Regions from separate parts of the Orrella sp. 11846 genome, predicted to be linked through region 2. Evidence: predicted binding sites of a transcription regulator. Region 2 holds the regulator's gene; each other region holds the start of a gene.

Region 1 (7,751 bases), on a different contig from region 2:
GGGCCGTAGAAGTGCTGTGCCAAGAAATTGAAATTCTGAATGCGTCAGTGACCCCACCGTTTCAGCTCGATGATGACAACTTGTCAGAAACAACACGTTTGACGCACCGCGTGATTGATCTGCGTCGCACTGAAATGCAAAACAATTTGATGCTGCGCTATCGAGTGACGATGGCCGTGCGTCAGTTTTTAGATAAGCTCGGATTTATCGACATTGAGACCCCTGTACTCACTAAAAGTACGCCTGAAGGCGCACGGGATTATTTGGTGCCATCGCGTGTGAATCCGGGTGAGTTTTTTGCATTGCCTCAGTCACCCCAGCTCTTTAAGCAAATGCTGATGGTGTCGGGTTTTGACCGTTATTATCAGATCACCAAGTGCTTCCGTGATGAAGACTTGCGCGCTGACCGTCAGCCTGAATTTACACAGATTGACTGCGAAATGTCCTTTTTGAATGAAGAGGAAATTCGCGAAATCTTTGAGAACATGATTCGTCAAGTTTTCAAGGACGTCAAGCAAGTTGATCTCGATGCCACGTTCCCTTGCATGCCCTATGCTGAGGCGATGGCACGCTTTGGTTCAGACAAACCTGATTTACGTGTGAAGCTTGAGTTCACCGATTTGTCCGATGTGATGAAAGACGTTGAGTTCAAGGTGTTCTCACAGCCTGCCCAGTCTGATTCAGGTCGTGTGGTGGCCTTACGCGTCCCGGGTGGTGCTGAACTGTCCCGAGGTGAAATTGATGCTTACACGCAATATGTAGGCATTTACGGTGCGCGTGGCTTAGCGTGGATCAAAGTCAACGATTTGTCGAAAGGTCGTGAGGGCCTACAGTCTCCCATCGTTAAAAACTTGCACGATCAGGCCCTTGAGCAAATGATTGAGCTCACAGGCGCACAAGATGGTGACATCCTCTTTTTTGGTGCAGATCGTGCCAAAGTGGTCAACGATGCCATGGGTGCTTTGCGTGTCAAGATCGGACACAGTGAGTTTGGACGTCAGAAGGGCCTCTTCGAAGAAGGTTGGAAGGCGCTTTGGATCGTTGATTTCCCCATGTTTGAATATGATGAAGAAGCTGGTCGTCATGTGGCTGCTCACCATCCGTTTACCAGCCCCAAAGATGGTCACGAAGACTATCTAACCAGCGATCCGTCTAAAGCGTTGGCCAAAGCCTATGACATGGTCATTAATGGTTGGGAAGTGGGTGGTGGTTCGGTTCGTATTTATCAAGAAGCGGTTCAGAGCAAAGTGTTCCGTGCCCTTAAAATCGATGAAGAGCAAGCGCGTAACAAGTTTGGTTTCTTGCTGGATGCTTTGCGCTACGGTGCGCCCCCACACGGTGGGATTGCATTTGGTTTAGACCGTTTAGTGACTTTGATGTGCGGTGCGGACTCCATCCGTGATGTGATCGCTTTCCCCAAAACCCAGCGTGCACAGTGCTTGCTGACACAGGCGCCATCCCCCGTGGATGAGAAGCAGCTCAAAGAGTTGCATATTCGTCTGAGAACGCCTGCTGTGACACCTGGTCAAACGGCGTAAATAGACAAATGGCACAGCTTCGGGTCGTGAGTTACAACATCCATAAAGGTCGCTCAATGAGCGGCAAGGATGCGCTGCACGACCTGCGGCTAGGTTTGCATAATTTACAACCCGATATTCTCTTTTTACAAGAGGTACAAGGGCGTAATGAAGATCAGGCCACGCTCGACGCACAGCATCAGTCTTTAGCCGCTGCGCTTCAAATGGACGTGGTGTACGGCTGTAACGCCATTCGTCAGACAACTGATCATGGCAATGCGCTGTTGTCGCGTTTTCCGGTCCTGCGTTCAGAGAACATTGATGTCTCTGATCATCAGCTTGAGCAACGTGGTTTGTTGCATGTCGTGCTCGATGTGAAAGGCCAAGAAGTGCATTGTTTTGTGGTGCACTTAGGGCTTTTAGGTGGCAGCCGAGTGCGTCAGGTTGAGGCGATGACCGCGCGGATTCGTCAGGTCGTCCCTGATGATGAACCTTTACTGATCGCTGGTGATTTTAATGACTGGCGTGATGAGTTAGCCCCGTTGTTTGTACAAAAGCTAGGTATGTATGAGGTTTTTGCGACAGCCAGTCGAGCCGCTGGTGACATGCCGCGTTTGCGCGACTCTGTGCGTCAAATTCGCCAAGTCCTCAGTGGCGAGCAGCGTTTGAGTCAGTGGAGTCAGACGCGTGATGGTCGTGAGAATCAGCTGGCGATGGGTGGCGCACAAATTATGCGCAGACCACCTAGAACGTTTCCGGCGAAGTTTCCGATGTTTCGGTTGGACCGCATTTATCAGCGTGGTTTTGCGGTGCATCGTGCGCAGGTATTGCGCGGACGACCGTGGACCATTTTGTCAGATCACGCCCCCATTCTGGCCGACATGGAGTTGTGCTGAATGACGGCTCAGACTAAGCTGCAAGCGACCGTGGTTGCAGCTTTTTATAATGATTTCGAGGTGCTCAGACTATTGATGCGAGCGCTCAATGCGCAGGCAGATGGGTGTTTTGAGCTCATCATTGCTGACGACGGTTCACGCGCAGAAGTCATCGACGCGATCACCGCCATTAAAGGGACGTTTGATTATCCGGTGCGACATCTTTGGCAAGAAGATGCGGGCTTTTTAAAAACCCAAATCATGAATGAAGCGGTGCGCCAAGCTCGAGGTCAGACACTGATTTTTGTGGACGCAGATTGTGTGGTTCAGGATGGGTTTGTGCAGGACCATTTGCGTTGTGCGGGCCCGGGCGTCATACAAACCGGTCGACGAATTGATGTGTTTCGGGAAGCGACCAAACATTTGGATTGTTCACAAGCATCGCGGATTGTGAAGCGCAACTTTTGGACGTTGTTGTGGTGGACATTGCGGGGTAAAGCGCGCAATTTGGAAAAAGCGATTCGTTTGCCACAATGGTTTCGTAACCGATTTCAAGGTCGAACTTGGGGCGTGCTTGGCTGTAATTTTTCAGTACAGCGTGAGGAGCTCCTAGCCGTGAATGGGTTTGATGAACGCCACGGGGTGCAGTGGGGCGCAGAAGATTCGGATATCGAACGACGTTTGCGCAAGACAGGCGCCAAGGTTTTGAATTTGCGCTATGCCGCCTCGATGGTTCACTTTGACGGGCAGTATTTCAAACGTGGCCCATCGGAAGATGCCCGCAACCGCTGGAAGTTATACCTGCAGGCCGAGCAGGAAGATCGAGTTTGGACACCCGATGGCATCCTGAAAGAAGATCGGGATGATGCGTCTGTAACCGCCCAATTACAGGCTTGGCGACAGACGGCTCAGGATCGATAAATCGTCAGATCAGGTTTTGTCTTGTTGACGAACATGGTTGGTGGTGACTTCCAGCACCAATCGCCCTTCGGATGTGATCAGTTTGGTACTAATCACAGCGGTCAAACGGCCTTGATGCACGACGTCAGAATAGGCTGTGATTGCATCGCCTTGTCCCGGACTGACATAAGCCGCTGTAATGCCAGATAAATTCCAATTTTCAGGTAAGGACGCATTGGCACTTGCCATGGCGAGTGCCAGACTGATACCACCTTGTAGATGCCCCACACGATTGCCTACATGGGGGCCGTTGTCCATTTCAGCTCGGGCCGCGCCATCGAGCGTTTGTGTGCGAATGTTTAGAAAGGCGTCTAGAAACGGGGTGTTGTTGTCTGTGTAGGCCGTCAGTGCGTTTTGTGCACGGGTATAAATTTCTTTTTCGTGTGCTTCTAAGGTTGTGGGATCAGGCAACTCAAGTGACTCAGGTGGACGTCGATTAATCCATGGAACTGGGTGCAGAATGCGCCCGCCCGGGGCGGGTAATACCATGAAGGTACCTGTGCCAAAGGCAACAAGTTGATCATTGCAATGAATTTCAAACTTGGCAAGTCCCAATCGGCCTTGGGCGTTTTCTGAATAACCCAGAAGCTCACCGCGAGCGACGAGATCTCCATTTAAAGAGGCATTGGTGAGCTGAACATGTAGATTCACAGTGGCTAAACGTTGCGCAGGATCCTCGGCGGTGCGAATCGCAGATGCGGCCGCAAAATCAGCTGCAATTGCCAAGCAAATTGGTGAAAGATGTCCGTTTTTGTCTTTGAGATGCGGTCCATCGGGAATGGTGACGCGGGCACGGCCATCGTAGACATCTTCAAAAATCATACCCATAAAATTGCCACAAAAATGGTAGCCCGGTGTGCGGTCGAGGACGATCGAGCGCAAAACGTGTTCTTGAATGAATGCTTTTGAGTTCAAAGTTGTTCAGCCCTTTTGATGAATCATGTCACTGAGCGTAAAGACAGAAATCAGTTACGATTATGACAGCGTGAGGTCTTGCTTCGGATGGCATGACGCACGGTCTTCAATATACACGCGCGCCTCACTGTGATGGAGATGAAACTTGTCTGACCAGCATGTCCTTGCGAGACGCATTGCGCATCTGGATATGGATGCATTCTTTGCGTCTGTTGAATTATTGCACTACCCACATTTACGGGGTCAAGCAGTTGTTGTGGGCGGACGATCTGTCGATGCACCACAACAAGATGCACAAGGACAATGGACGGCGTTACGTTTAGCGCAGTATACGGGTCGAGGCGTGGTGACGACATCGACGTATGAGGCACGGGCATTGGGCGTGTTTTCAGGGATGAGTCTGATGCGCAGTGCACGGCTGGCGCCCGATGCGATCTTGTTGCCAGCTCAGTTTGATGCCTATCGCCGTTATTCTGCCTTGTTTAAAAATGCGGTGCGTGCCATTGCGCCCGATGTGGAAGATCGTGGCATTGATGAGATTTATATTGATCTGACCGATGTGCCTGGTGAAACACGCGAATTAGCCATGCGAATTAAAGCGGCTGTTCACGAAGCGACGGGGCTAAGTTGCTCGATGGCGATTGCGCCCAATAAGTTACTCGCAAAAATCGGATCTGATTTAGATAAACCCGATGGTTTAACGCTCCTCGATATGGACAGTGTGCGTGAACGTATTTGGCCATTGGCGGTTAGTGCAATTAATGGGGTAGGTCCCAAAGCCACACAGCGTTTAAAAGACAACCAGATCGAAACCATTGCCGAACTTGCGCAGACACCACTTGCATCCTTAATTGCGCTTTTTGGATCGAATACAGGGCATTGGATGCACCGGGTTTCGCACGGACTGGATGATCGACCGGTCGTCACGCACAGTGCTCCTAAATCGCTGAGTCGGGAAACGACGTTTGCGCGAGATATGGATGTACGCCAGGACCGTCAGGCCTTAACTCAGTCGCTGGAGTCTTTGTGTGAACGTTTGGCACAAGACCTTTTACGTAAACAAGTGATGACGCAAACTATCGGTATCAAAGTGCGTTTTGCGGACTTTAGAACAGTCACCCGTGATGTGACTGTCGGTCGGGCCACAGACGAGGTTGAGACGATCGTGCGCATGGCACGTGAGTGCTTACGTCGAATTGAGTGGACAGGTCGACTACGACTGTTAGGCGTTAAAGCGTCTAGTTTGGTGGACAACGCACCGGATTCGCCCCGTCAGGCAGCTTTACCTTTTGATTTTGATATTTAAGCGTTGTTGTTTTGCGGATTCACCAATCGATTGATCACCCATTGGGCAGCTTCTTCGTTGCCGCTCGGATGTACGGGTGTGGGTGGTGCTTCTGAAAGCAATGTGTCCAGTAATGAACTCAATGGCTGGGTTTCATAAGACAAAGCCCGTCCGTGCTGCTGCAACCATGTGATCAGTGCTTGTGATTCGGGCCAGTCATCGCGTGCTAGATAAATCACGGGTTTGCCTGCGCAAGCTGATTCGGCAAAAAGGCCATAACCTGGTTTGGTGATCACCAAGTCGCATTGTTGGAAAGTTTGCGTAAAAGACAGCCCCAACTGGCTGGCACTCACGGCATTTGGATGCTGATCGACTTGACTGGGTGTCACGATGTATTGGATAGGCTTGTTCAGGCAGTGAGTTGGCCAGTCTGCCATTGAATAGCTGGTTGGAATGCCACCCAAACTGGCTAGAACAGACCAGTGTGATCTGTCTCGTTTTGAGACTTGAGTGATTGCAGCTTGCTGACAAATGGGTCCGATGCTGTGTAAGTTCGGCAGGCGAGGCATGTGCATACTAGGTTCTGGTGCGAGAAACGCTTGAGCACTGGCGTACGCATCGTGCATTTGGGTCAGAATCTGCTCAAATGTCTGTGAGCTGACTTGGGCTATTTGGAGTGCCTTGGGATCGGCTTGCACGAGTTGTTCCAAAATGATGGCCCAATGTAGAGAGCAAAGTGCGAGTGATGGAATGCCTGCGGCACGAGCGCCTGCCAGCGTGAGGTATGGAATGTCGGCAAGGACCCAATCCACTTGTTGGGTCACGAGTTGTTGACTAACACGTTCTACATGTGCGGACCAGTTTTGGTGAAGATGCTTGTATTGCTGCAAGGTTTGCACCAGATCGACACGCATCGCATCGAACATCAGTATCCCAAAATCATCGGCGACGGGATCGATTGTGATGGGGTGTGGATAACGTGATTGAATTTGATCGTGATCTAGAGTGGTGCGAATTGTCCAACGAATGGGCGGCAAATCTTGTTGGGCGATGAGACGATCCGTTGCTTCCAGAACCGGAGTGATTTGTGCCCAATGGCCAAAGCCGTGTGAAGACACGGCGACGAGTCCATGGCTTGCTTGGCTACTCATGCTTTAGATTGATGAAAATCCTTTAAAAGCAATGCTTGTGGTGCTTCATCTTTGAGCGACAGGATGGGGGTTTGATCGCCCAGTGGCCAGTCAATGTCAATCTCGGGGTCATTCCACAAAATACTGCGCTCGTGTTCTGGTGCGTAGTAATCCGTCGTTTTATACAGAAACTGAGCGGAGTCACTCAGAACTAAAAAACCATGTGCAAACCCTGCAGGAATCCAAAGTTGAAGGTGGTTCTCAGCTGAAAGATGGTGCCCAGTCCACTGCCCAAAGGTTGGGGAATCTTGACGCACGTCGACGGCGACATCAAAGACTTCACCTTCAATCACACGAACAAGTTTGCCCTGAGGTTGTTGGACTTGTACATGCAGACCACGTAAAACGTGTTTGCTTGATCGGCTGTGGTTGTCTTGGACGAAGGTTTCGCGCACGCCCGTTGCCGATTCAAACTCTCGTTGATTAAAGCTTTCATAAAAAGAGCCGCGGGCATCGCCCCAGACCCGAGGTTTGATGAGTAAAACCTCAGGCAAACGGGTGGTCGTGATTTCAAGCATCTTGGTTGTTTCCTGACAGATGGCGTTGTGCCAGCTGCATCAAATATTGTCCATAGCCATTTTTTGATAAGGGGGCGGCCAATTCCATCAGTGCGTCGGCCTGAATCCAGCCTGCATCTAAAGCGACTTCTTCCGGACAGGCAATTAACTGACCTTGGCGTTTTTGGAGTGTACCGACATAGCTGGAGGCTTCCAGTAAGCTGTCGTGTGTGCCGGTATCCAGCCATGCAAAGCCACGACCCATGATCTCAACTTGCAAAGCTTGTTGAGTCAGGTAATGCCGGTTGATATCGGTGATTTCCAGTTCGCCCCGAGCGGACGGACGGATACCTTTGGCGATTTCGCACACCTGATCATCATAAAAATAAAGTCCGGTGACTGCATAGGGACTGCGAGGTTTAGCGGGTTTTTCTTCGATGGAGATTGCTTGTTGTTGATCATCAAACTCAACGACGCCATAACGCTCAGGATCATGCACATGATAGGCAAAG
Region 2 (7,751 bases):
GTCAAAGTATTGCGCGGGCGACCAATCGTAAGTTTGTTCGCATGGCTTTAGGTGGCGTGCGTGATGAGGCTGAGATTCGCGGTCATCGTCGCACTTACATTGGTTCTATGCCAGGCAAGATTTTGCAGAACATGACTAAAGTGGGTGTAAGAAATCCGCTCTTCTTACTCGATGAAATCGATAAGTTAGGTATGGACTTCCGAGGTGATCCGGCTTCTGCTTTGTTGGAAGTGCTGGATCCCGAACAAAACCATACATTCCAAGACCACTACGTGGAAGTGGATTTCGATTTGTCAGATGTGATGTTTGTGGCAACGAGCAATACGCTGAATATCCCACCCGCTTTGCTGGATCGGATGGAAGTGATTCGTTTGGCTGGCTACACTGAAGACGAAAAGATTCACATTGCCAAAGAACATCTGCTGCCCAAGCTCATGAAAAACAATGGGCTTCGCGATGGTGAAATGACGATCAGTGATGATGCCTTGCGCGACATTATTCGTTATTACACGCAAGAAGCGGGTGTGCGAGGTCTAGAGCGTGAGATTAGCAAAGTCTGCCGTAAAGTGGTGAAGTCTTTGGTGAGCCTGGAACCTGAAAAAACGACTAAATCAAAATCACGCAAAGCAGCTGACAAAGTTGAGCACTGTGTTGAAGTGAATTCTGAAAACTTGGCTGACTTTTTAGGTGTGCGCCGTTATAGCTACGGTATGGCCGAAAAAGACAATCAGGTCGGACAGGTCACTGGTTTGGCATGGACTGAGGTTGGCGGTGATTTGCTGACCATTGAAGTCGCGGATATGCCAGGTAAAGGACAGATTCTCAGAACGGGTTCACTCGGTGATGTGATGAAGGAATCGGTGGAAGCTGCTCGTAGTGTCGTGCGTTCACGTGCAAACCGTCTTGGTATCTCCAATACTGTGTTTGAAAAACGTGATCTACACGTTCACGTTCCGGAAGGCGCAACACCCAAAGATGGGCCGTCTGCTGGTGGCGCAATCACGACAGCGATTGTTTCTGCGTTGACGGGCATCCCTGTCAAGGCTGATGTCGCAATGACTGGTGAGATCACGCTACGTGGTGAAGTACTGGCGATTGGTGGTTTGAAAGAAAAACTACTGGCTGCGCGTCGTGGCGGTATTAAGACCGTCCTGATTCCGCAGGAAAACGTCAAAGATTTGGCAGAGATTCCTGACAACATCAAGAACCATCTGGATATTGTGCCTGTAAAGTGGATTGATCAGGTTCTGGAAGTGGCTCTGGAGCGTATGCCAGAAGCCATTGAGGCTGAAGAGGCCACTCAACCCGCTGTGGTTGGTGGAAAATCAGACACAAGTCCAGCACCGCTGACAAAACATTAATCGGCAGGTGTTAAGAGCCCATGATTCAAAACATGGATTCGGTTCGGTTGGATAAATGGCTTTGGGCGGCGCGGTTTTTTAAATCGCGCTCCCTAGCCACAGAAGCCATTACGTTAGGACGAGTTCACGTCAACGACAGTCGTGTTAAGCCTGCGCACCCTGTTAAGCTGGGAGAGCGTGTTCGTGTTCAGCGAGGCCATGAACGACTCGAAGTACTTGTGCGAATGTTAAGTGATGTCAGGCGATCTGCACCTTTGGCGCAGTTGCTTTATGAGGAAACGCCGGAGAGTGTGACCTTGCGTCAAGAGGTTAGTGAAGCCCGTCGTCTTTACACGGAGCCAGCGCGTGCTATTCGGGGTGGTCGTCCGACTAAGCGAGAACGACGTCAGATTGAGCGTTTTACACGCGACGAATAAAACTTTTGAAAATACTCGCCACGTTTTCTTCAATCATTCAGAAAGTTTGTTGCTTTAATGAAGTGCTGTATTGCGGATTAGTCCGACCGCGATGCCTTCGAGCGCAAAGTCCTCATCTCCATGAGCTTCAATGGGTTCAAAATCTTCATTTTCAGGAAGCAGGATGATTTTATTTTTTGCTTTCTGTAGTCTTTTTACAGTGACCTCTTCACCGATTCTGGCAACGACAATACTGCCGTTTAGTGCGTCTTGTGTCTTACGGACAGCCAGTAAATCACCATCCATAATGCCAATGTTGCGCATACTCATCCCTTTAACAGTGAGCAAATAATCTGGCTTGCTCTTAAAGAGACTATGGGGCACCTGATATTCGTCGATGACGTTTTCTGTTGCGAGAATAGGGGAGCCAGCTGCGACACGACCTACTAGTGGTAGCTGAAAGCTATCTTCATTTGAAGATGTAGCTGTGGAAAGAGATACTTCGCTGGAGGCGGGTTCACGGTTTGACTGTAAGATTCGAATGCCACGCGATGCGCCTGTCTTGAGTTCAATGTAGCCTTTTTTAGCTAAAGCACGCAGATGGTCTTCGGCAGCATTGATTGAACGGAATCCAAGAATTTTGGCGAGTTCAGCGCGTGTGGGAGGAAAACCGTTTTTTTCAATCAAATCTTCAATGAGATTTAGAATTTCTGCTTGACGAGGAGTCAACGCGGTCGCCATAAGATCGCCTTTTTATCTGTATATATTTACAGTTAAAGATTATGCGGCAATTTATATGAAATGGCAAGTGTTAGGTGTCTGCGTGTTAGTTGTCTGCAAATGCCATTGTGACACTCGCAGACAGAATCAAAGTCTGTACGACTTATTGTGCTTTCAGAACTTGTGCAATTGCGTCTGAGACGATATCGATGTTGCGGCTATTTAAAGCAGCAACACAAATCCGACCCGTTGAGAGTGCGTAAATTGCATGTTCTTCGCGAAGTTGATCGACTTGATCGGCAGTTAAACCTGAGAATGAAAACATGCCATTCTGACGTAGTACAAAACTAAAGTCTTGATCGATGCCGTTTTCTGCTAGTTTTTCAACAAGGCTAGAGCGCATGAGTTTGATGCGTTCGCGCATTTGACCTAGCTCTTCGTCCCACATGGCGAATAGTTCGGGTGAGTTGAGCACTTCACCGACCACGGCAGCACCAAAAGTGGGTGGGTTGGAATAGTTCGTGCGAATCACGCGTTTCACTTGACTCAGGACGCGTTTGGCTTCCTGCTCGCTTTCGGTCAGGATGGTAAGGGCGCCGATACGCTCACCGTAGAGTGAGAAGGATTTTGAAAAAGAAGTGCTGACAAAGCAGTTCAGACCTTTTTCAACAAATAAGCGCACCGCATGAGCATCTTCTTGTAGACCTGTACCAAAACCTTGGTAGGCAATGTCCATAAAGGGGATTAGCTGCTTTTCTTTGCAAATGTCTGCAATCAGGGCCCACTGATCGGTGGTTGGGTCAACACCAGTCGGATTGTGGCAGCATGCATGCAAAATCACAATGGATTGATCAGGCAGTTCTCGCAATGCCTTCAACATGCCTTCAATGTCTAAACCTCGCGTGTTGGGATCGTAATAAGGATACTCAACGACCTCAAAACCTGCAGCTTCGAATAGGGCACGATGGTTCTCCCAGCTGGGATTACTGATCGCAACTTTCGCACCGGGCTTAAGTGTGGCCAGAAAATCTGCACCAATTTTTAGTGCGCCTGTTCCACCAATGGACTGGACGGTCACTGCGCATGATTGTGCCAATGCGGGGTGATCTGCGCCCAGCAAAAGCTTTTGAACGCCTTGATTCAGACTCGCTAAACCTTCGATGGGCAGATAGCCGTGGGCAAGTTGTGCTTGTACACGCGCCATTTCTACTTGATGCACGCAACGCAGCAACGGGATGCGTCCTTCGTCATCATAATAAACACCGACGCCCAGATTGATCTTGTTGGGGCGGGTGTCGGTATTGAATTGTTCTGTCAGACCCAAGATGGGGTCGCGGGGCGCAAGCGCCACTTGCGCAAATAAATTGCTCATGAAACTACCTTTGGCACCATTTGGTGCAGCTTTGGTTGGACTGTACGAATAGGTCAACCCCTCAGCATAAATGCTCGCGTAGGTCATTTGTTCAGAAAGAAGATTTTTTACACATTTTCTGTTCAAACTGGACGTTGCGCGTGTGTCTCGTCATAATGGAGAGTTGTTTACGCAAATGGGAATTTACCCAAGTGAAAGTCTAACATGGCGCAAGGTCACTTCGTAGAGTTTGCAGATAGTCCGTTTTCCTTGTTTCAACCGTATCCACCAGCGGGTGATCAACCCGAGGCGATTGAACGATTGTCAGAAGGTATTGAGGATGGTTTGATGTTTCAGACCTTGCTCGGTGTAACGGGGTCTGGAAAGACATATACCATGGCAAACGTCATTGCGAGAACAGGGCGTCCTGCCTTGGTGCTTGCACCCAATAAAACATTGGCAGCCCAGTTGTATGCTGAGATGCGCGAGTTTTTTCCACGCAATGCGGTCGAGTACTTCGTTTCGTACTATGACTACTATCAGCCAGAAGCGTATGTGCCTTCACGAGATCTTTTTATTGAAAAAGATTCTTCAGTCAATGAGCACATCGAGCAGATGCGATTGTCTGCAACGAAAAGCCTATTAGAGCGTCGCGACACGATTATCGTGGGCACCGTGTCCTGTATTTACGGGATTGGAAACCCATCTGATTACCATGCGATGGTACTAATCTTTCGGGTCGGTGATCGCATTCAGCGTAGTGAGATTCTGGCTCGGCTCGTGGCAATGCAGTACCAGCGTGATGACATTGAGTTCACGCGCGGTGTGTTTCGTGTACGGGGTGATGTGATCGATATCTTCCCGGCTGAAAGTGCAGAGCTTGCAGTCCGAGTGACGATGTTCGATGATGAGATCGAAACCCTGTCCTTGTTTGATCCATTGACCGGGCAGGTACGACAAAACGTGCCGCGGTTTACGGTTTATCCAGGTTCCCATTACGTGACGCCTAGGGCTACTGTGCTGCGTGCGATTGATACGATTAAAGAGGAGTTGAGTGAGCGATTGGATCAGCTCTACTCGAATAATGAAATTGCGTATGCGCAGCGTCTGGAGCAACGCACTCGCTTTGATCTGGAAATGTTGTCTGAATTGGGTTTTTGTAAAGGCATTGAAAACTATTCACGACACTTGTCTGGTGCGCAGCCTGGTGAGCCGCCACCGACGCTTATTGATTATTTGCCGCGCGATGCGCTGATGTTTATTGATGAAAGCCACGTCACTATGGGGCAGTTAGGTGGGATGTATCGTGGTGACCGTGCACGCAAAGAAACACTGGTGCAATACGGGTTTCGATTGCCATCAGCATTGGATAACCGACCTTTAAAGCTCGAAGAGTTTGAGCAACGCATGCGTCAGACCGTGTTTGTGTCGGCGACACCTGCGGCTTATGAGGAAACGCACTCTGATCAGGTTGTTGAGCAGGTTGTGCGTCCCACTGGTTTGGTGGATCCGATTGTCGAGGTGTTACCAGCTGTTACACAAGTTGATGACTTACTGGAGAAAGCCAAGCACTGCATCGCTCAGGGTCAGCGTGTTCTTGTCACAACACTGACCAAACGCATGTCTGAAGAGCTGACAGATTTTTTGATTGAGCAAGGCTTAAAGGTTCGTTATTTACACTCGGATATTGATACGGTAGAGCGTGTTGAAATTTTGCGGGACTTACGCTTAGGTGTTTTTGATGTTTTGGTTGGGATTAACTTGCTGCGAGAAGGGCTTGATATTCCTGAAGTGGCATTGGTTGCGATTCTGGATGCTGACAAAGAAGGTTTTTTGCGCTCAGAGCGCAGTTTGATTCAAACTATAGGGCGGGCTGCTAGAAACGTACAGGGTAGGGCCATTCTTTACGCAGATCGAATCACGGACTCCATGCGACGTGCAATGGAGGAGACTGATCGCAGACGTACAAAACAGATTGCTTTTAACGTCGAGCACGGTATTGAAGCGCGCAGTGTTCAGAAGGCCGTGAAAGAACTGATTGACGGCGTGGTCATGACAGTCGATACTGCAACTGATGAGACATGGATGCCTGAATATAAAGTTGAGGATCCAAAATCGGTCGCTAGGGCAATTAAACAGCTTGAGAAGCGAATGTTCGATCATGCCAAAAATCTGGAGTTTGAGCAGGCAGCTCAAACGCGTGATGCATTAGAGGCATTGCGAGAAAAAGTTTTGCGGTAAAGGTTTTATCTGTCTTTGGTTTTGTTAAAAATGTTGTGATGCACCATTTCTTAATCGATAAACTGATTGTTCTTTGTGTAAGTTGCAATGGGAAGTGGTGTTGAGATTTTGACTGGAAGTGCGAAAAACACAAAAATTTCGTTTTTCGTAAAAGATTTGTAAGTGCAATTTACAAAAAAACAGTAGACATTTTACGGGTTTTCCCTCAAAATACACGCCATGATGACAAAAGTACTCTTCGTTTGCATGGGAAATATCTGCCGCTCCCCGAGTGCGGAGGGCGTATTTCGCCATATGATTCATGAGGCCGGCCTGAGTGACGCGGTGAGCGTGGACTCCGCCGGTACGCATAACTATCACCTCGGTGACGCCCCAGATGCGAGAGCAATTGCTGCTGCGCGCAAACGTGGCTATGAGATCGCTGAGCGTCCTGCTCGACAGGTGACTGCACAAGATTTCAGAGATTTTGACTTGATTCTTGCCATGGACTGGGAGAATCTTTCAGCCATGCAGCAGCAATGCCCTGTGATGCACCGGCATAAGCTCATGCTCTTAATGCGTTACGCCAACGAATTTGAAGAAGCGACAGTGCCTGATCCTTATTACGGTAGTCTGGATGGCTTTGGTAAGGTTCTGGATTACATCGAAGACGCATGTCAGGGCGTATTGGATGTTGTTCGTAAGCGTGTTACGCAATATCAAGCGGCTTAAATCACCGTTTAATGTTCGCTTTTAGGTTTTTTATCTTCTTCTTAGATTAATGCGTCATTTTTAAATTGATTTTTAATGCTCGCGTGTTGATTTCATGTCATTTTTGAATGCCTGATTTGATCTAGATCAGGTATTCAGTCTTCCTTTTTTATCGGGTGTTTACCCTGATGAATCTCGGCTAAACATACCTTATCGCGGTTGTGTAAAGATATATCCGACATGTTGATATGTATTATCCGAGTAAATTGCTCGGTTATTTGCTATACTAGACCTGTTTAGTCAACTATGTGCTATGACAAATCAGTCTTATAAAGCAATTAAGTCAGATTTGTCAGGTACTTATTCAGAGGACAATGACATGCGACTTACAACAAAGGGACGTTTTGCGGTAACGGCGATGATTGATCTGGCCCTACGTCAACACGGTGGTCCAGTGACTTTGTCCGCCATCAGCCAGCGACAAAGTATTTCTCTGTCGTATCTTGAGCAACTGTTCGGTAAGCTTCGACGCCATGAGCTCGTCGATAGTATCCGGGGACCTGGTGGCGGCTATACCTTGGCCAAACTCGCTCGGAATATTACGGTTGCCGATATTATTTTTGCGGTGGATGAGCCCATCGATGCAACAAATTGCGGTGGCAAATCCAATTGTTCAACCGATGAGCATGGTCGACCAACAGTCTGTATGACCCACGATTTGTGGTCTGCTTTAAATCGCACCATGGTCGATTTCTTGGATTCGGTTTCACTGCAAAATCTGGTTGATCAGCAAAGAATGCGTCAACTGAAAGAGGGGACTGCGCATCGCTCGGAAACCCCAGTCAAGATTTCTCCCACCGCAGCCGATCCGTTTGCACGTCGTGCAGGCGAGACCGTCTTTGTGTGATTCAGAATAAATTCATGCCTGTTTCAGGAGTAGTACAACATGTCAGATAAGCCAGCTATTTATCTTGATTACTCAGCGACCACACC
Region 3 (7,751 bases), on a different contig from region 2:
GGCCAGACGGTGGCAGGATCAGCAGGAAATACGAGAGGATCGGCAGCATCGGCACCCATGCTTGCTGCAAAAAACAAGGCGGTATCTGCGACATCGCGTGCCATTGGACCGATGGTGTTGAGAACGGCCCAACCGAGTTTGCGTTGATCTTGACCAATGAAACCAGGTGAAGGTCGCATACCTACGACACCACAGAGTGCTGCTGGGATTCGTAAGGAGCCACCTACATCAGTGCCAGTTGCCAAAGGAACCATGTCCGTGGCGAGTGCAGCGGCAGAACCACCGGATGAGCCACCTGCGTTAAGCTGGGTGTTAAATGGGTTACCTGTGGCGCCCCATACTTCATTGCGGGTGTTGGCGCCGGCACCCATGTCAGGCGTGTTGGTTTTTGCGAGAACGATTCCACCTGCGAGTTTTAAGCGTGTGATGAGTGAATTGTCCTGTTTGGGAATATGTTGTGTGTACGAGGTGTTTCCGTAGGTTGTGAGAAGACCTGCAGTGTCGGTTAAATCTTTGACGCCAATGGGTAGACCATGCAAAAGCCCAAGGGGTTTCCCCATAATCACACTTTGTTCCGCTGTACGTGCCGTTTCGATCGCGCGTTCAAAATCTGTCGCGCAAATTGCGTTGAGTCCGGGATTGAGTGATTCAATTTGTTCAATGTGCGCCCGAACGAGTTCTACAGGGGAGATTTCCTTGCGGGCGATTTTCTGGCGCTGTTCAACAGCACTCAGAGAGACGATGGTTTGTTTCACAGCAGCTCCAAAAATATTGTTGTTCTGATGAGGACGATCAATTCAACCATGAGTTGGTTGAGACGAATTCATTTGGTCTTGAGTGTCCTTCTAAATGAATATATCAGTACAAACCACAAAGTTTGTCGAATACAGCTCTCGTAGTGGCTGAGAAAGCGAAACCGATACACACTGAAACGGTTTGGCGATAAGATGAAGAGGTTTGATAAAAAGCGGTTACACATCCGTGTGAAGCTTAGTTCCATGTCAAAAACATCACCAAGATCAGTAAAACTCAGGAAAAAAGATGATTGCATTACTCGAGGCACGCAAAGCGGGTCTGTATAAACTCTCAAACTGGCCGCGAAACGTCGTGGCAGGGTTGGTTGTGGGTGTGGTTGCGCTGCCGTTATCCATGGCGTTTGCGATTGCGTCGGGTGCGCGCCCGGAACAAGGGATTTATACAGGCATCATCGCTGGTTTGTTGGTGACTTTGTTTGGTGGTAGCCGAGTACAGATTGCGGGGCCAACTGGTGCTTTCATCGCGGTCCTGGCAGGGATTACCGCAAAGTACGGCATTGATGGATTGCAGATTGCGACCTTATTGGCTGGTTTGATGTTGCTGGCCATGGGGCTCTTGCGGATGGGTGGTGTTATTCGGTTTATTCCGGCGCCAGTCATCATGGGCTTTACGGCCGGTATCGGGGTTATTATTTTTACAGGACAATGGGCTTACTTTTTAGGATTGCCACAACCTACGGGTGAATTGTTTCACCAGAAATTCTGGTCAACTCTACAGTCTCTAGGGAGCACACATTGGCCAACAGTGCTGATTGGTGGGTTTAGCCTGTTTATTCTGATTGCAGCCCCTAAAGTGCGTTGGTTGCAGCGCGTCCCTGCGCCATTGATTGTGTTGATCATTGCGACGCTCTTGCAGACGATTTTTCGTTTTGATGGGGTTGCTACGATTGGTTCAGCATTTGGTGGTATTCCACAGGGCTTACCCAGCTTTGAGTGGCCAGCTTTGAGTTTTGATAAGGTGACTCTGTTGATTGCACCCGCTTTCACGATCGCCATGTTGGGGGCGATTGAGTCATTACTGTCGGCTGTGGTTGCTGATCGGATGATCAACACACGCCACAGTTCGAATCAAGAGTTGATTGGTCAGGGCATTGCCAATATTGTGGTGCCATTTTTTGGTGGATTTGCCGCGACCGGTGCAATTGCGCGAACTGCGACCAATATTCGTAACGGTGGAGACAGTCCCATTGCCGGTATCTTCCATGCGCTCTTGTTGGTGGGTGTGATCGTTGCTTTGGCGCCCTTGGCGTATAACGTCCCCTTAGCAAGTTTGTCTGCCGTGCTCTTTATCGTGGCGTGGAATATGAGTGAAATTCCACGGGTCTGGACAGTCTTGAAGCGTGCGCCTGCTGCCGATCGTGTCATTTTGGTCGTCACGCTCTTGCTAACAGTCTTTGTAGACTTGGTTGTGGCAGTCAACGCCGGTGTCATTCTGGCGATTTTGCAGTTCTTACGCCGTATGGCTCAATCCGTTCGGGTACGCACGATCGAAGAAGATGCTTCGTTTCGGTTGTCACGTGTTGAAGGTCCCTTGTTTTTTGCGGCCGTTGGCATGTTAGAGAGTGCTGCACATGGGTTGCCATCCGGTGTCAAGCTTTGGGTGCTGGATCTTTCTCGTGTCTCATTTGCGGATGATACAGCTTTGCAAGCTTTGGAAGATGTCGTCAAAATTGCGCAACAGAAAGATTGCAAAATTGTCCTTGCGGATGCCAACGACATGGTCCTGAAAAAGCTCCGAAGTTATGGTGTTTTGAAGCGACTGGGTAAAAATGGTTATCTCAAAAACCTGTCTGACATTGAGACGCTAAAAGTAGCGGTCAATACACACCATGAACCTTTAGTTGCGACGTCTTCAGTGAGTGCTTAGGAATGTTCTTAATTTGTGCAAACAGAGTTTCGTATATGGTTCGCCCATCAGTAAAATATGTGATCAGTTGATGATTAAACTTGCCTAAGTGACTGTAAAAATGACTTTACAAATTGTCCGACTGGATCGCTGGATCGATCCCTGTTTTGATGAAATGATCCAGGCACATCCTGGTGTGAAACTGTCCATTATTGAGACCGATAGCCCCATGCAAGATAATCTTGCCTTGATGGCACGCACGGATCTGTACCATACGACGGCTTCTCGTGGAGAGACGCCTTTGCATTGGCATATTACGCCGGAACTGCTGAAATCTTGGCCACGACTTAAGGTGGTTTCAAGTACAGGGGCAGGTTATGACACCATTGATGTACAAGCCTGTACGGATGCCGGTGTTTTGGTGGTCAACCAATCGGGTGCTAACGCTGATTCGGTGGCTGAACATGCTTTGGGCATGATGTTGACACTGTTGCATCGAATCAGTGAAAGCGATCACGTGCTACGCACGTATGATCGGCGAGTGGCAGTATCCCGCGAGTCTTTGATGGGGCGTGAATTACGTGGCAAGACGCTGGGTCTAGTTGGGATTGGTGAGATTGGGCAACGTGTTGCTCGGCTTGCGAAAGCGTTTGGTGTACGTGTTTTGGCAACCGATCCTTATTTGGAGGATGCGCAAGTTGAGCAGCGAGGTGCGTTGCGAGTTCCTTTGGCGCAGTTGCTTGCAGAAAGTGACGTGATTAGTGTGCATTGTCCTCGCAACCAGGAAACAGAGTATTTGTTTAATGCCGAACTGTTTCAAGCCATGAAACCAAACTCAGTGTTCATTTCCACGGCGCGTGGTGGCATCCATGATGAGCAGGCTTTGTATGAGGCTTTAGTTTCAGGGCATTTAAGTGCGGCTGGTGTAGACGTTTGGGATCCTGAACCACCTGTTCAAGATCATCCTTTATTGACCTTGCCCAATGTGCTTGCCAGTTTTCATACGGCGGGCGTGACCCATGAAGCCAGACACAATGTCGCTAGATTAGGTGCAGAGCAATTGCTGCAGATTTGTCGGGGAGAAACGCCGCCTAGAATGGTGAACCCTGAAGTGCTTGATCGTGTGATGGCCCGCTTTGCAAGTGAGGCATAGTGCGCTTTAACGCAGTGCTTTTTAATCAGATGAGATGTGGGATGACTTAGAGGCGTGCTGTACACCCCTAAGTCATATGACGCATTGAATCAACGATTGAGAATCGATGCGGTGGTGGGGACTGAGCCACAGTCAGAGCTGACAAAAGTTGCGTCCAGTTTGATATTGGCGGGTCCTTCCGATGTCTGATCTAAATCAAATTCTGAGGTGAAGTGCTTTTTGCTATGAAACGTCATCATAAAGGTGCCGGATCCATTTAAACCTTCACCAGTGCACTTAACGTCACCCCGCCAGACTTTGTTGGTTTTCTGAATGTTGTTGAACGTGCAATCTTCATCAGAATAGCCGTTTTCGAAATGGTCCATCGACGCTTCTTCAGGGGTCATGCAAACTTGTGCGGACATGTCCTTGAAGTTGACACCCATCGCTTGCATTTGGTCTTGCATCATTTTCTGCATTTCAGGCGGAAGGGATGCCATTTGTTTCTTCATCATTTCTAATTGCTCGTTCAGGTTCGGTAAACCTGCAATGTCAAAGCTTGTTGCGTATCGCCAGAGACCTGGTTCAACAGATTGAGCCAGTGCTGCGCCCGAGACAGAAGTGGCCAAGATGAGCGTGGCACACAGGGAAGAAAATGGTCGTTTCATGACTCGCTCCTAAAAGTATTGTTCCTTGTGATTGTGACTGATATGTTTGCATATCCGATCGGTTGTGTGTTCGATAGTCTAATCAATCATGAGATTTCAGGCGTTTAAATTTAAAAAAAATGACTCTTGTGCACTGAGATCGAATTAAAAAGGTGAGTAATGATGGTGTCTGCTTTAGCACGCCATTGATGTTTTGTAGGGCATAGTTGGAAGCTCGCTGCTTTGCGATGAGTAGTTCACTTGTTGAATTTCCTCGTTTTTATCTTTTGGCAATAGATTTAAAATCCATCTAAAACGTCATCTAAAACGCTATCTCAGTGCTTGATCTTGCGATTATGCATTAGAAAAATTCAATGTGATCAGGATTATTGCCTCCCAATACTGTATATTTAAACAGTATCTAAAGAGGGATGAGTTATGGTGCAGCGTATTTTTTTCAAACCAGTTACTAAGCCGCTTTCAGAAGCTACAACAAACGCTATTCCGCTGTTTTCTTGTGCCGTATCGGCAGGTTTTCCATCGCCTGCACAAGACTATATCGAACGGGCCTTGGACTTGAATGAATACTGTATTACGCATCCAGCTGCGACGTTTTTTGTGCGTGCTGAAGGGTTGAGCATGGTGGATGCCGGTATTTTTCCAGGTGATGTGCTGATCGTCGACAGAGCCTTAACAGCCCGTACCGGTGACATTGTGATCGCCCGGTTGTTTGGTGAATTTACGGTGAAAGAGCTTGAGTTGGGTGATCCTTTGCGTTTACATCCAAGAAACGCTGAAATGCAACCCATTGTGGTGACAGTAGAAGCCGATCTGGAAATCATCGGGATTGTTACACACACCATTCATCGATTTCGTGTTTAAGTCAGCAATGAACGACACTGTATTTGCTTTGGTGGATTGCAACAATTTTTATGCCAGTTGCGAGAAGTTGTTTCGTCCAGATTTGAGAGAGAAACCCGTTGTTGTGCTTTCCAATAATGATGGCTGTATCGTGGCACGCAGTGCTGAAGCCAAAGCGTTAGGTATCAAAATGGGTACGCCGTACTATCAAGTACAAGCTCAACTAAAACGCCAAGGTGTGGTGGTGTTTTCATCGAACTATGCGCTGTATGGCGACATGTCTCAGCGAGTTATGAACACTTTGGAATCACTGGTGCCCGATGTGGAGGTGTATTCCATTGATGAGGCATTTTTGAATCTGACAGGGCTGCAAGCGTCCATGTCTTTAGAAACTTTTGGACAACAGGTGAGGCGACGAGTTTATCAATGGACGGGTATCACAACCTGTGTCGGGATTGCGCCCACAAAGACGCTTGCTAAGCTCGCAAATCATGCTGCAAAGGCTTATCCGGCGACAGGTGGTGTCGTCGATCTCACCTCTCTAACACGTCAAAGGAAACTAATGGGGCTTGTACCTGTTGGTGAGGTTTGGGGTATAGGACGGCAGCTGTCAGCTCAACTAGAGAGTTTTGGGGTGATGACCGCATTACAGCTGGCGGACACCAATCCAGACTGGATTGGAAAACGCTTTTCTGTTGTGGTTAAACGGACGGTTTTGGAACTCAACGGACATGCTTGTCTTGCTTTGGAAGAAGAGCCGCCAGCTAGGCAACAGGTTTTATGCTCACGCTCATTTGCGGATGCGGTGACTCGTATTAGCGATATGCATGAACTAATGGCTCGATTCGTGGAGCGTGCCGCTGCTAAGCTGCGTCAAGAGAACCAACAAGCAAAAGTTCTGTCCGTGTTTATTCGAACCAGTGCGCATCACGCCGGCAATCGTTTTTACAGTCGTCGGGCCACAGTTGAATTACTTGAGTATACGAGTGATACCCGTCGTTTGACGCAAGCAGCTCAAGATGCGCTGAAAACGATTTGGCAAGATGGGTTTCAGTACAAAAAAGGCGGTGTTTTACTGAACGATTTAAAACGAAATACAGGCGAGCAATTGAGTTTGTTTGAGCATTCAGTCGAAACACCTAAAAGTGAGGCACTGATGCGTACTTTAGATGAAATTCATCGTAAAGGGCTTGGGCAGGTGTTTCTGGCAGCCAGAGGCACACGCCGCGGCAGTGAAATGAAACAGGCTAGATTGTCACCTGCCTACACGACACGTTGGCGTGATTTGCCGAGAGTGTGAGTACGCTTGTGTTGGAAGCTTAGTAATATGGATACACTACAAAATAAAAAACTACCCACATACCTTCTCAGCGCCAAACGCAGCAGTCGTAGAAATAGGTGCTGATTTTCTGGTCTGTTATCTGGAAAGCCATGTCAACAAACGAAACTCCGACTGTTTCTGAGAAATCTCCAAAAACTTCACGCCGCCGAAAATTTATTTGGATGATCGCTTTTGTGATCCTTGCGATCTTTTTTTATCCCTATGGCTATGATTTTTATTTGGAGAAGACTGGGAAAAAAGGACCGCCTGTTTTGCCGACCTGCGATAGCAGTCAAGTTGCGGAAGAAATCATTAAAAAATATGGCACAGTGGCTGAAATGATTGCTTCTTTTGTGCCAACCAAGTACTTACTTGACCTCAAGAAGTCAAAGGCTGTTGCGCATCCTTCGGATCAGAAAAATCTTGTTCAGTGTGTGGCTGAATATAGCTCGTTGTTTGGAACTGGAATGGTGTCCTATAACATTCGCTGGTTTGATCCTGAGCAACCCTCGTTGGATAAGATTGTGGTGGAAATTACGGCTGGAGATTTGCCTTTTTATCAGTTGATTCAAGAGGTTCAGACACATCTTTATGGTCCAGCGATCTGAAATGATTTTTTAGTTCTTTTGATATAAAAGCTTTTTGATCGCTTGCGGGCTCATAGAAAAAGCCAGACCTGCGTATGCATGATCTGGCTTTTAAATTTGGTGGGCGATACTGGGTTCGAACCAGTGACCCCTGCCGTGTGAAGGCAGTGCTCTACCACTGAGCTAACCGCCCTGATTGTTCAAGTAATTCTGTGAAAAATCAATCATTTCGTAAGGCTTTGATTGATGAGTGACAGCTTGAATCAGGTACGCAGTTTTGCGTAAAGAAAGAATTATACACCGGTTTAGGTGTTCTGCCAAAGAATAGGTTGTTTACTTGATTTTGCGATGGCTTCCATATACGCATCATGGGCTTTGAGAGTTGCCTCATCCAGTGAGATGGATGGCAAATCATAGTGTTTCTGTGTGTGCGTCTGATTCGATAAGCGCTGTGTTTCATCGAATGAGCCCATGGCCAGACTGTCTTGGCCACGTGTCATGGCCAACCAGACATCGGCCAGCAGCTGTGAATCCAGGAGGGC
Region 4 (7,751 bases), on a different contig from region 2:
GACGCTAAAAATCGCGCCTGACGCGCGTACTCACGAGGCTCTTGTGGCAAGCCTGCTGCACCAAAACGCTTATACCAGACCTGATACGCACGCTCAAACTCTGTGTCTTTCAGGGCTTCTAGGCTTTCTTCAATCAGCGCCTGATCTACCCCGCGCTCACGCAAAGTCATTTCAATTCGACGTATGCCGTGCTTAACCTGATCCCGACGCGTGAGCGCTTGTGCAAAACGCGCATCCGACTGCCAGCCTTGATCCGCCAATTCTTGCAACACACGCTCAAGTTCAGATTCATCTGTAACATGAGATCGTAACTTACGGATTAGTTCTTGGCGGGAATGCTCACGCTGGCTCAACAATCGGACAGCGCGAGCTTTTAATGAAATGCGAGCTTTCATTCATCCTGCTTTGGCTTCTCAGGCTCGGCAACTGGGGGTTCACCTAGAGTCACCACCCCAAAATGCTCACGAACCTTGTTCTCGATCTCATGGGCAAGCAATGGGTTTTCGCGCAAATATTCACGAACATTGTCTTTACCCTGACCAATGCGAGTCCCACTGTAGCTATACCAAGAACCCGCTTTGTCGACAACACCGGCTTGAACACCCAAGTCAATAATTTCACCTTGACGTGAAATACCAGCACCATACATGATGTCAAACTCAGCTTGTTTGAATGGTGGTGCGACTTTATTTTTAACGACTTTGACACGCGTTTCGTTACCGATGATCTCATCGCCCTTTTTAATGGCACCAATGCGTCGGATATCCAAACGAACCGATGAGTAGAACTTCAGCGCATTTCCACCTGTCGTGGTTTCTGGGCTACCAAACATCACACCAATTTTCATACGAATCTGGTTAATAAAGATCACCATGCAATTCGTACGTTTAATGGTAGCAGTCAGCTTACGTAGCGCCTGACTCATTAAGCGCGCTTGAAGACCGGGTAAAGAGTCACCCATTTCACCTTCAATCTCTGCTTTGGGCACCAATGCAGCCACTGAGTCAATCACAATCAAATCCACCGACCCAGAACGTACCAAAGCATCGGTAATTTCTAGAGCCTGCTCACCCGTATCTGGCTGTGAAATCAGCAAATCGGTCAGATTCACACCCAAGCGAGATGCGTACTGCACATCCAAAGCATGCTCAGCATCTACAAACGCGCATACACCGTTGAGCTTTTGCATTTCGGCAATTGCTTGCAAGGCCAACGTTGTTTTCCCAGAAGATTCTGGTCCATAAATTTCAATCACGCGCCCCCGGGGCAGCCCACCGACGCCCAAAGCAATGTCCAGTCCAAGTGAGCCTGTGGAGACCACCTGAATGTCATGCTCCACCTCGTTATCACCGTAACGCATGATGGAACCCTTACCGAACTGCTTTTCAATTTGAGAAAGCGCCGCCGCCAGTGCTTTACTTTTTTCTGAATTCGCAACTGACTTCGTAGACTTATCGCTCATATAAAAATTCCCTTAACTGAACGTGAAACTAGAGAAACAGCAACATCACGCATGAGTCGATTTTTAACGACTGGTCGATTTGCCGCACAAGATATTCATCGTATCGCATGGTGAGTTAAACCTGCGAGATATCGTAATCATCTGCCAGATGATTTGTCATGTTTAATTATGACATCTCATATTACTGTATTTATGAACAGTATAGATAATTTATAACGTAACGCAACGAATAATTTCAGGAAAAACAGATTTGAACAAGAGAAATATGCGTATCAACACATCCTTGATTGTTTCAGTGTGTAGAATGGTGATTATCGCTAAATCCTTAGCAAGTATCGCCTGAATTCTGCGACCACACTGACTATTGGACCTGCATTGTGAGAATTCTGATTGTTGAAGATGACCATGCACTCGCAGATGCCCTAACGCAATCACTGAGACAACTGGGCTATGCAACCGATGCCGTCAATAATGGCATGACTGCGGATACTGTGTTGCGCACGCAACATTTCGATCTCTTAATCTTAGATCTCGGCCTACCAGGTCTTTCTGGCGTTGAAGTTCTGCAAAACTTACGCGCACACAACAACACACTCCCTGTCCTCATCCTAACGGCTTCAGATTCTGTAGAGCAGCGCGTACGCCTACTTGATGCTGGTGCAGATGACTTTATGTCCAAGCCATGCTCATCTCGAGAATTTGAAGCACGGGTTCGCGCCTTAATTCGGCGTACTTCAGGAACTGGAAACCCCTTGTTACGCTACGACACACTGACATTCGATCAAGTCGGGCGTACCGTGACAGTGAACAATCAACCACTACCACTATCAGCCCGTGAAATCAGTCTGCTCGAAATCTTTCTGATGCGCGTTGGACAAATCATCAATAAACATCAAATCGTCGACTTCTTATGCCAATGGGGTGAAGAAGTGACAGTTAATGCAGTTGAGGTTTACGTCTATCGATTACGTAAAAAACTCGAAAGTAGCGGCGTTCATATTGCCACAGTCCGTGGACTTGGCTATTGCTTACAAAAGCCTGACCCCCAAAACCACGCAAGTCCTCAACACGTCCCACCTCCAAACGACATCCATCAATAATTGAAATTCACATCGAAATCGCTTCGAGCAATCATGCTTGTTTTGCGGAGTGAAACACGCAATTACAGATATCTACCTGCTTGTTGTCCCTTATGGCAGACTGTCATGAATCGTTTAGGTAGAGAAACTCACTTAAGTGAGTGATTACTGATCGTCACTTCCATGCAACAGATTATTCAAACCTGTCAGCTTGGTGTCAGGTTAATCGCCTATGATGCCTGCTGATGTGTTTTGAATTTCAAAAGGCTGTCTTCTAAAACACAACACATCACAAATCTGGCACAGTTTCAAAAACAACAATTCAATGTGAGGAAGAGAATTCAAATCAGCGATCGCCCCATTCATGTAGAGTCAAACCAAGTGAGATGACGCTGGTTTATAGTCCCCCGCCGGATGGGACTGCTGCACCCTACCGGCTTTTTAGCCCCTTCATGCAAATGAAGGGGTTTTTTTTACGGAATGGCTAGCTATTTATCTCACGGATAAAAACAACCACTGGGAAGACTTCTGGTTGACACTTCGCCTGCTTGCACTAAACTTGTTCACTTTTTACTGAGCGAGTCAAACATATGTGGTTCAAAAATCTCAAAGTCTTCAGACTGGCCAATCACTGGACTAAACACTGGAGTGAGATCGACCAAGCGCTGGCCAGTCATCGCTTCACCCCTTCAGATTCTTTAAGTGCGGTTTCTCAAGGTTGGGTGCCTCCTCGAGAAGATGATGATCGCCTAGCGGTCAATATCAATGGCCAAATTCTGATGGCATTGCGGATTGAAAAAAAACTACTACCCGCAACCGTTGTCAATCAGGAGGTCAAAGAGCGCGCTCAAGTCCTAGAAGCAGAGCAAGGCTATCGCCCTGGTCGCAAGCAGTTGCGTGATCTCAAAGAAATGGTCATCGAGTCACTCATGCCGCGCGCCTTCAGTATTGCCCGTGATGTACGTGTCTGGATTGATCCGGTCAACCAATGGCTCGTCATTGATGCTGCCGCTAATGCACAGACCGAAGACGTTCTTTCAGCGTTAGGTAAGAGCCTACACCCCTACCCAGCTGAACCTTTACGTTTGGAGAAATCTAGTGCCCAGCTTATGACCGACTGGTCTATCAAGGCACAAGCTGACGAAGGCTTTACGATTGATGCAGATAGTCAGTGGCAATCTTCTGGCGATATTACAGGCGTTATTCGTTACGCCAAACATCATGTCGATTTACCGACCATCACGCAGCATGTTGAAAATGGCTATCAATGCACACGTTTGGCACTCACTTGGGAAGATCGGATCAGTTTTGTGTTGACCGAAGAATCGGACCTACGACGCATACAACCGCTCGATATTCTGGAAGAGCGTGCGCAAGCCGATGCCACACTCAATGAATCCGAACGTTTAGATGCAGACTTCACACTCATGACGCACGAATTACAAAACATGCTCAATGCTGTGATGCGTGCTCTCCAAGAGCAACGCGATTAAGTAGATCAACCCTAACCATTGAAGCAATTGGGCGACCTTGCAGTCGTCCAATGCTTTTAGGTAAAACAATTCTGAATCACAACCTACGTTTCTATCAACACTGAATAGGCTGCATCTGATGCTAGAAGATTTTGATATTTTCCCTCTAGAGTCCTTGGGTGCACAACTGACTCAAATTCGTCTTACCGCTAAGCCCAGTGTGTATGACGCACTCGGCGAGTTTTCAGTCACCATCATTCTAGTAGTGGGCCCGCCTGATCCTGGTCTCTTACCTGAGCTGATTCCTGAAGAAATCTTTGAGCGTGGCCACCCTATCCACGTCGGCGCATTAAGCTCTGACGATCCCACCCCATTGCACACGATGTTCGACCTAATCGAACTCATGAATGACGAAGAAATCGTAGTTTTCTTATGTGAAGATCAAAACACGTGGTTTCGCGCTACGAATCTGCTTGATCGCTAGATCTTGGGTCTGATGCTGTCGACGACTGATCCACTTGAGGCGGTACGTCTGATTCATCAATGTCAATGAGTGAAGGCTGATTGTCATTCATGACTCGAAACAGATCCCAGGCCACCAAAAACAACACGGCAATCAAAGGTCCTGCCACAAACCCACTTAAACCAAACAGGCTTAAACCACCTAAAGTCGACAACAGAACCAGATAGTCGGGCAAACGTGTATCTTTGCCAACCAAAATGGGTCTTAAAACATTGTCGACTAGGCTGATCACCAACAAGCCGTACAGTCCAAGAACGACACCCTTGTAAATATCACCCGTTGCCAAACAGTAAACTGCAACTGGGCCCCAGACCAAACCAGCCCCTACCGCAGGCAATAACGATAAGACCGCCATCACGGCACCCCACAACGTCGGTTGTGGAATGTTCAGCACCCAAAAAATCAGCCCACCCAAAATACCCTGGCAAACAGCCACAGCAACGTTGCCCTTAATGGTGGCACGTACAACCGTCGCCACCCGACTCATAAACCTTGTTTTATGTGTGCTACTCAAAGGAATCGCATCAGTAATCAGATTTGAGAGCTTCTCACCATCCCGCAGCAAAAAGAACATCAGATACAACATAATGCCCAGTTCAATGACGAACATAAATGTGTTTTGTCCAAGATTAAAAGCTTGATTACCGATAAGCTGCACAGCCTGCTTGGCAAATTGCGAAATATTGTCTTTCATTGCCTCTAGATTCGAAAACCCCATGTGGTCAAGCCAGCGATGCACTGTCGGTGGCACCCCATTGAGAATTTTTTCATATAGATGTCCAGCATCAAACGACCCACTTTGAATGCTTTGATAAAGAACATAAAGCTCGGAAACCACTGACTGCGTAATGAATGTAATCGGCAACAAAACGACCAGTATCGCAAGCAATAGCGTCAGCAAGGCGTTGACAGTGGGATAACGTGGCAGACGTTTTGTGAGACGCTTTTGAATCGGAAAAAACAAAATGGCCAAGACAACGGCCCAGAAAATACCCGTTGCAAAAGGCATCACCATCCACACAAACACTAGTGAGATAATGACCAAAAGAATCAAAAAGAAACGAACTTGCAAGATTTCAGACTTCACTGAGCCCACCCAGATTCAAAGAGATGCGATGTCTTCGCGCACTGTTGTGACTATACACAAGCTAGAAGCTGATTGTGCCGACAAATTGTTTCATCAGTTGTATTTGAGAACTATTTGTTATATAATTTTATATATTAAGAAAATACTAATCAGGAGCTTCCGTATGCAAATCAGATGCCCGCACTGTCAAAAAACAAATCGAGCACCAACCAACCGTCTGCATGAAAACCCACAATGCGGAGCTTGTCAGCAACCCATACTGGGTCAGGTAATTGAACTCAATGGCGCATCATTGCAAGAAGTTGTCACAACAAACGCTCTGCCCATGATTGTTGATTTCTGGGCACCTTGGTGTGGTCCGTGTCGGATGTTTGCACCGACCTTTGAAGCAGCCGCAAAAGAATATGGTGGGCAGCTCTTGTTTACCAAAGTGAATACGCAAGAAGAACAAGAAGCGGCAGCAACTTATCAGATTCGCTCTATCCCGACACTTGCGGTTTTTCACGGTGGTCAAGAAATTGGACGCGTCTCGGGCGCGCTCCCAGCAACACAATTAAACCAACTCATTGATGAAATCATCAGCAAAACAACCACTTCAGCCTAAGTGAAGTGGCCTCAGACATAAGGTGCAAAACACACGTTTAAATTGTTTCATCCGTTTTTTGCACCCAATCATCGACCCACGCAATACGCAATAAGTTGGTCGTACCTGAAACACCAAATGGTGTACCTGCCGCAATCAAAATGGCCTTCTTTGGTTTCGCAAACCCATGGCGCACCACCGCTTGTGTGGAATGCTCCATGATCTCATCTGCACTGCACACTTGAGGTGCTTGCGTGGAGTGAACCCCCCACACCAAACTTAATCGTCTAGCGACTGACAAATAAGGTGTCATGCTCACAATCGCACTGCGTGGTCGCTCATGCGCCACACGCAAGGCTGTCGCACCTGATGCGGTAAATGCCACGGTGGCAGACACATCCAAGGCATCGGCTACGGTCCGAATGGCCGCCGAAATTGCATCACGCCCCGAACCGTCACGATGTGACTGTACAGCTTGCATCGTGTCACGCTGTAAAGAATCCTGTTCTGTATTTCGGATAATTCGGTCCATCATATCGACGGCTTGAACCGGATATGTGCCTGAAGCCGATTCAGCAGATAACATCACCGCATCCACACCATCATAAATCGCACCCGCCACATCACTCACTTCTGCTCTAGTCGGCACCGGTGTCTGAATCATGGATTCCAGCATTTGCGTGGCCACCACCACAGGCTTGCCCATTTCTCGACACACGCGGATGATACGTTTTTGTAAAACAGGGACTTCTTCAGGTGGACTCTCAACCCCTAAATCACCTCTGGCAACCATCACAGCATCGGCTTGCGACACAATTTCCTCGAGCGCATCAAATACCGCTGGTTTTTCGAGTTTGGCCATCACCCAGGCACGATTGTCGACCAATGCTTTGAGCTCTTCAATGTCTTGTGCGCGCTGCACAAACGACAAAGCCACCCAATCAACACCGAGTTCTAAACCAAAAGCCAGATCACGCTTGTCTTTGTCCGTGAGCGCAGACAACGGCAAGATCGCACCTGGCACATTAACACCTTTGCGATCAGACAAAACACCGTCATTACAAACCTCAACACGCGCATGGGTTGCGTCTGAACGCAAGACTCGCAAGCGCACTTTACCATCATCAATCAGCAACATATCGCCAGCTTGGATCGCTGCAAAGATCTCTGGATGGGGCAAAGGCACCCGCATCTCAGTGCCCAACGCAGCATCCTGATCCAGAATCAGCTGATCACCCGCTTTCACAGACAAATGGCCGCCTTCAATTAAGCCCAATCTGAGTTTAGGGCCTTGCAAGTCCATCAACACACCGATAGGACGATTAAACTCACGCTCAACTTGACGTACGAGTTCATAACGCCGGCGGTGATCGTCATAGGTGCCATGGCTGAAATTAAATCGAAACACATCCGCACCTGCCTCAAACAAGTCACGAATTCGGTCCAACTCATCACTGGCAGGCCCTAATGTCGCAATGATTTTGGCGTTTCTTAATCGATGCGTCACTGTATCAAATGTTCTCATCAATTTCTCCATGGCATCCA

What was found. Region 2 encodes LexA, which represses DNA repair genes until DNA is damaged. Its sites were predicted from a motif close to ACTGTATNNNNATACAGT; they were not measured.
Region 1: the regulator LexA is predicted to act here: its motif matches at 4,298-4,315, upstream of dinB (DNA polymerase IV).
Region 3: the regulator LexA is predicted to act here: its motif matches at 4,842-4,859, upstream of ACOI06_RS04140 (LexA family protein).
Region 4: the regulator LexA is predicted to act here: its motif matches at 1,646-1,663, upstream of recA (recombinase RecA).

Annotation. Positions count from the first base shown of each region.
Region 1 covers NZ_JBMERD010000011.1:35,977-43,727, reverse strand. The annotation lists gene aspS (aspartate--tRNA ligase) at 1-1,538, shown strand, start outside; gene ACOI06_RS10205 (endonuclease/exonuclease/phosphatase family protein) at 1,547-2,413, shown strand; gene ACOI06_RS10200 (glycosyltransferase) at 2,414-3,313, shown strand; gene ACOI06_RS10195 (acyl-CoA thioesterase domain-containing protein) at 3,323-4,180, opposite strand; gene dinB (DNA polymerase IV) at 4,413-5,573, shown strand; gene ACOI06_RS10185 (hypothetical protein) at 5,570-6,703, opposite strand; gene rfbC (dTDP-4-dehydrorhamnose 3,5-epimerase) at 6,700-7,260, opposite strand; gene rfbA (glucose-1-phosphate thymidylyltransferase RfbA) at 7,253-7,751, opposite strand, start outside.
Region 2 covers NZ_JBMERD010000009.1:23,886-31,636, reverse strand. The annotation lists gene lon (endopeptidase La) at 1-1,361, shown strand, start outside; gene ACOI06_RS08980 (RNA-binding S4 domain-containing protein) at 1,382-1,777, shown strand; gene lexA (transcriptional repressor LexA) at 1,832-2,497, opposite strand; gene ACOI06_RS08970 (aromatic amino acid transaminase) at 2,640-3,848, opposite strand; gene uvrB (excinuclease ABC subunit UvrB) at 4,053-6,068, shown strand; gene ACOI06_RS08960 (low molecular weight protein-tyrosine-phosphatase) at 6,288-6,779, shown strand; gene ACOI06_RS08955 (Fe-S cluster assembly transcription factor) at 7,138-7,665, shown strand; gene ACOI06_RS08950 (IscS subfamily cysteine desulfurase) at 7,705-7,751, shown strand, end outside.
Region 3 covers NZ_JBMERD010000003.1:249,814-257,564, forward strand. The annotation lists gene ACOI06_RS04120 (amidase) at 1-755, opposite strand, end outside; gene ACOI06_RS04125 (SulP family inorganic anion transporter) at 1,042-2,682, shown strand; gene ACOI06_RS04130 (hydroxyacid dehydrogenase) at 2,783-3,814, shown strand; gene ACOI06_RS04135 (DUF3617 domain-containing protein) at 3,904-4,461, opposite strand; gene ACOI06_RS04140 (LexA family protein) at 4,879-5,322, shown strand; gene umuC (translesion error-prone DNA polymerase V subunit UmuC) at 5,330-6,601, shown strand; gene ACOI06_RS04150 (hypothetical protein) at 6,733-7,230, shown strand; tRNA gene ACOI06_RS04155 (tRNA-Val) at 7,328-7,402, opposite strand; gene dnaQ (DNA polymerase III subunit epsilon) at 7,515-7,751, opposite strand, start outside.
Region 4 covers NZ_JBMERD010000006.1:166,757-174,507, forward strand. The annotation lists gene recX (recombination regulator RecX) at 1-395, opposite strand, end outside; gene recA (recombinase RecA) at 392-1,462, opposite strand; gene ACOI06_RS06980 (response regulator transcription factor) at 1,840-2,562, shown strand; gene ACOI06_RS06985 (recombination-associated protein RdgC) at 3,132-4,034, shown strand; gene ACOI06_RS06990 (hypothetical protein) at 4,153-4,497, shown strand; gene ACOI06_RS06995 (AI-2E family transporter) at 4,475-5,623, opposite strand; gene trxC (thioredoxin TrxC) at 5,787-6,227, shown strand; gene pyk (pyruvate kinase) at 6,265-7,731, opposite strand.